Regions from separate parts of the Arthrobacter sp. NPDC089319 genome, predicted to be linked through region 1. Evidence: riboswitches for the same ligand, from Rfam matches in the RefSeq annotation. Region 1 holds a riboswitch; the other holds the start of a gene.

Region 1 (2,377 bases):
CCCAGGAACTGAACGGCCGGCCACGCAGAACGCTCGACTGGGACTCCCCAGCCGAGCGTCTGCGTGACTTACTCTTGACTACCTAGCCACCTACGGTGTTGCAACGATCCCTAGAAACCGCCGGCATCGCCGTCAGGTGGCGGAAGCTCCGCCGTCGTTGCTGGGGCTTAGAGCCAGCCGGCCGGATCCACGGTCTGGCCGTCCTTCACAACCTCGAAGTGCAGGTGGCAGCCGGTGGAGTTGCCAGTGGTGCCCAGCTCGCCGATGCGCTCGCCTTGGGCGACCTTTTGGCCCAGCGAAACACCGATCGACTGCAGGTGGTTGTAGGTGGTCTTCAGGCCGCCGCGGTGCTGGACCACAATGCGGTTTCCACCGCCGCCCACCTGGAAGCCTGCCTCAACGACCTTGCCGCCGTCGGAAGCGTTGACCGGGGTGCCGCAGCCCATCGCGTAGTCGATGCCGGTATGCAGTTCGCCGGCCGCGCCGGTGATCGGATTCGACCGGTAGCCGAAGCCGGAGGTCTGCTTCATATGCGGAATGGGGGCCTTCAGGCTGCCGGTCGCGAAGCCGGCGGTCTTGGCCTTGGCCGCATCGGCCTTTTTCGCGGCAGCGATGGCCGCCGCCTTCTTCTTGGCGGCCGCCTGGGCCTTCGCCTTCTTGTCCGCGGCGGCCTTCTGATCGGCCGCGGCCTTCTTGGCAGCGTCGTCAGCCTTCTTCTTTTCGGCGGACGCGGCGGCAACCTTGGTCTTTTCCTGGGCGGCCTTGCTGGCAGCCCAAGGCCGGTCGAACCGGAGGTCGGCTCCCTTGGCAGCCTGGACGCTGACCGCGCTGTTGTTGGATACGGGTTCGGTGCGAACCAGTTCTTTCGCGTCGCCAGCGTGGGCCACCGGGATGGCAATCACTGCCAGCATGCCGGCGGTTGCGGCTGCAATGCCTGCCTTGCGGGCAACCGAGTGGGCCGCGGCGGGCGCTTCTGCGCGGCGGCGGCCAGCGGGTTCTCCGGCAGAGCGGGAGATCAGGGACAGGGGCGACGTACGGGTGTCGGAACGGCGACGACCGCGGACAGGAGTGTTCACAGGGATTCCTCTCATGCGCCTGCGAAGTTAGCTGTCGGATTCGAGCGAGAGCTCACTCGGTCCTGCCGGCATAGCCGCGGGAAGCCGGCTTGCCTCTGAGGACTTCACCCCATGGTGCCCCCCAGCACCGTACGTGGTTCCTCCGCCCCTGCCTTCGACACAAAGCTCGATATCTTATGGTCCGCCGGCAGGGTTCGACGGGCGGACCGGGCCTACCTTCATAGTAGGAACTGCATCCAATTTACTGGAGCGACACGCGGTGTTACAACTTCGTTATCCGTGTTCCTAGTCACGGGGAAGTGCCGGTGGTCCCGGAGTCGCTCCAACGACCAACCGTGATCCGGCCGCCATGCAAGCCGATCATTGCCGTCATCCGGCAGCTCACCCCATCAACCAGGCCGCCGTCTGCGTTCGGCCGGAGATCTCATTGCGCTCGCCGGCCTGTACCCGAACGCTGGCCGGAAAGTAGCTGTGGCGCCGTTCTTCCAGCCGCTGGCGGGACTTCGGCGAGGGAATCGAGGTGCCCTTGCTTCGGTCGCAGCTCGCGCAGGCCGCCACGAAATTGGTCATCACGGTGGACCCGCCCTTCTTCCAGGGGAAGAAATGGTCGCCGGTGGTGGCCGGGTTCGGGCAACGGCGGCGCCGCGCAACCTCCAGTTCGCACTGGCCGCCGGCTCGTGCCAACCCTTCGCGGCGCTGCTCCCGGTTAAATTTGCGCAGCGGATCCCGGCGGCGCACATCGCGGGAGCGCCGGATCCGTGCAACAACGGCCACCGCCACCAACGCGAGGACCGGCGGACCGATCCAGCCCAGCACGGGCCACGCCGCCCGGACCAGTGCTTCGGCGCCGACGCCAACGAGAAGCTGCCGGATCCCCTGCAGCAGGCCGGTACCCAGGATGGCCGAGACCACCGCATAGGCCAGCCACGCCAAGGCAGCGACGAAGGCCCACAGCGTGATCCGCCGCGACCAGTAAATCATCCCCAGTTCAGACATCTCCCCACCCGAAGTCCCCCAGCTCCGCGAGTCAATCCGCCATCAGGTTAGCCGAGGCACCCTGTGAATTCCTCGGCCCACCAGCCCGGCCTACAACGCGGCCGCTCCGGCCTCGGCCACCGACTGGTCCTGCTCGCCGGAGCCGCCGCTAACGCCGATCGATCCCACCACCTGGCCGTCCCGGGAGAGCGGGATGCCGCCGGCGAAGATCATGATCCGACCGTGGTTGCTGGCGTGGATGCCGTAGAACTGATTGCCCGGCTGGGAATTGTCGCCCAGGTCCTTGGTCTGGATGTCGAAGGCCC
Region 2 (2,377 bases), on a different contig from region 1:
TGGGCCGGCGCAAGGCGACCGAGGTCATGCGCAAGCACCGGTTGGCCGAGCGCTTGCTCTCCGACGTCATCGGCCTGGACTGGGCCTATGTCCATGACGAGGCCTGCCGCTGGGAACACGTGATGAGCGAGCGGGTGGAACAGCGGCTCTACGATCTGCTGGGCAAGCCGACGGTGTCCCCGTATGGCAACCCGATTCCGGGGCTGGAAGCGCTCGGCGGCCAGCCGGCCGAGGAAACCAACTACGGCCTGCTCAACCTGGCGCAGGCCATGGGCAGCTATACGCCGGACAAACAGGTCAGCATCGTCCGGCTGGCGGAGCCGATCCAAGTGGAGCCGGAACTGCTGATCCAGCTCGAAGAGGGCGGGCTGAAGCCCGGTGCCACACTGCAGTTGGAGACCGCGGGTGAGTACATTTCGGTGCGCGTCCCGGGCATCGAGGGCGCGCTGGAACTGCCTCCGGAAGTGGCCGCCCACATCTTTGTTTCGATGGAATGAAACGTTGCGCCGCGGAATCACGCGGCGCAGATAACGGATTTATTACTTCGGGGTAATTTTCCGTATAGTTGTCCCGGGCACCGAGACATCGGTCCCGCACCCTCCGCAAGCCGAACCCTGTCGGCGGGGGAGTGCATCCGTGAGACAGGGGCGGAGGACCCACCAAGCGGCAGTTTTGTTCGCTGCCTTGGGGTGAAGCCGCAGCGGGCAAAGCCTCGGTGAATCGTTCCACTGTTGCTCTGTGCGGTGCGGCCGAGTTTTCTCTTGACTCGAATCCGACAGCTAACTTCGCAGGCGCTTTGGGAGAGGTATAGATTTTGGCAGGACACAAAGCCTCGGGACGGCGCCGTTCAACCGCCCCGGTCGAGTACTCACGCCCGCGCGCAGCAGCAACAGCCGGCCGCCGTCGTGCCCAGCCGGCACCGTCGCCGGTAGCAGCGGCCGCCCGCGACGTCGGCCATAAAACAGCGATTGTCGCCGCCGCCTCCGGCATGGTGCTGACCGTAATGCTTCCAACGACGGCCGGCGCCACGGCCGACGCCCCGCAGGAAGCAGTGGCAACCAGCAGCATCTCTGCGGCCACGGAAGCGCGCTTGACATTCGAACGGGCCGGGCTGACCAGCAAGTTCGACCCGGACACCAAGCTGAAGCAGGTCATGGTCGCCTCCGGCGGTAAGGCCAAGGCGATCGGCAGCGAGGGATCCCTCTCGCAGCCGATGGACGAGCTGATCAAGACCTCGCCGTTCGGTTACCGGGTCAGCCCCATCACCGGTTACGCCGGAGAACTGCACACCGGCCAGGATTACGGAGCCCCCTGCGGCACGCCCGTCGCAGCCGCGGCCGGCGGCACCGTCGTCGAGGCCGGGTTCCAGGTTGGCGGCGGCGGTAACCGGATTGTGGTGGACCACGGCAACGGCCTGGAGACCACATACAACCACCTGAGCACCATCGACACGGCGGTTGGCGCAGCCGTGGCCCGCGGCGAGGTATTGGGCGAAAGCGGCACCACCGGAGCGTCAACCGGCTGCCACCTACACTTCGAAGTCATGGTCAACGGCAAGCTGGTGGACCCCACCGGCTGGCTCTGACTGACACGCCGTGACCGGAATGTGACTCAGACGCCAAACTGTTATAAGGTTTCACCTGTGCCTGGCATCAACTGCCAGGCACCTTTGGGCGGAATGCCGAATTCTGCCGTCGCCCAAAGTTCGTTCGCACCGAATCGCATGGCAGAAGCGGGGGAACCACTTCCCGGACATCGCAGGATGTCCTTGGGGTAAAGCCGATCAGGACCGGGCCACCAGCCCGGAAACCGACCGGCCGGATGAACTCCCATCCGAACCCGACAGCTCACCTCGCAGGCATTTGGGAGAGGTACAACCGTGTCCAAGAGCATTACTGCCGGCCGCCACCGTGCGACCCCTGTCCGCACCAGCCCGCTTGAGACTATTTCCAAGGCTGTTTCCGCAAACGCCGGAACTGTTGGACGCCAAGGTGCCGTGATCGCCGCCGCTACCGGCCTGGTCCTGACCGCTGCCATTCCGGCACAGGCCGTCAGTGCCGAACGTAGCGTCGATGCTCCGGCCCGCGTGCAGGTGGAAGCCGTGCAGGCTTCCGCGGCCGTGAAGCTGACCTTCGAACGCGCCGGGGTCACTTCCACGCCGGCACCGGAGACAGTGGTCCAGGCTGTATCTAACGAGATCAACCCGACCGCCGGCGACGACGCCGCGTCGGACAAGGGTAAGTCCACCAAGAAGTCGGGCGAAGCCTCCGCCAGCGGAGCCGCCGCGGCCATCGTCGCCGCAGCCTACGGCCAGATCGGTGTGGCCCAAGACTGCACTGCGCTGGTCGAGAACGCACTGCGCGCAGCCGGCTACGCG

What was found. Region 1 has a riboswitch for cyclic di-AMP ahead of AB0N75_RS18740 (M23 family metallopeptidase). Riboswitches for the same ligand answer to the same signal wherever they lie in the genome.
Region 2: linked by a shared signal. The riboswitch ahead of AB0N75_RS16105 (M23 family metallopeptidase) and the one ahead of AB0N75_RS18740 (M23 family metallopeptidase) in region 1 are both predicted to bind cyclic di-AMP.

The regions. Positions count from the first base shown of each region.
Region 1 covers NZ_JBFBGZ010000026.1:69-2,445, forward strand. The annotation lists partial or broken gene AB0N75_RS18735 (IS30 family transposase) at 1-86, shown strand, start outside; gene AB0N75_RS18740 (M23 family metallopeptidase) at 168-1,076, opposite strand; cyclic di-AMP (ydaO/yuaA leader) riboswitch at 1,080-1,246, opposite strand; gene AB0N75_RS18745 (HNH endonuclease signature motif containing protein) at 1,458-2,072, opposite strand; gene AB0N75_RS18750 (heme-binding protein) at 2,163-2,377, opposite strand, start outside.
Region 2 covers NZ_JBFBGZ010000012.1:50,190-52,566, forward strand. The annotation lists gene AB0N75_RS16100 (metal-dependent transcriptional regulator) at 1-497, shown strand, start outside; cyclic di-AMP (ydaO/yuaA leader) riboswitch at 596-810, shown strand; gene AB0N75_RS16105 (M23 family metallopeptidase) at 815-1,585, shown strand; cyclic di-AMP (ydaO/yuaA leader) riboswitch at 1,703-1,876, shown strand; gene AB0N75_RS16110 (NlpC/P60 family protein) at 1,880-2,377, shown strand, end outside.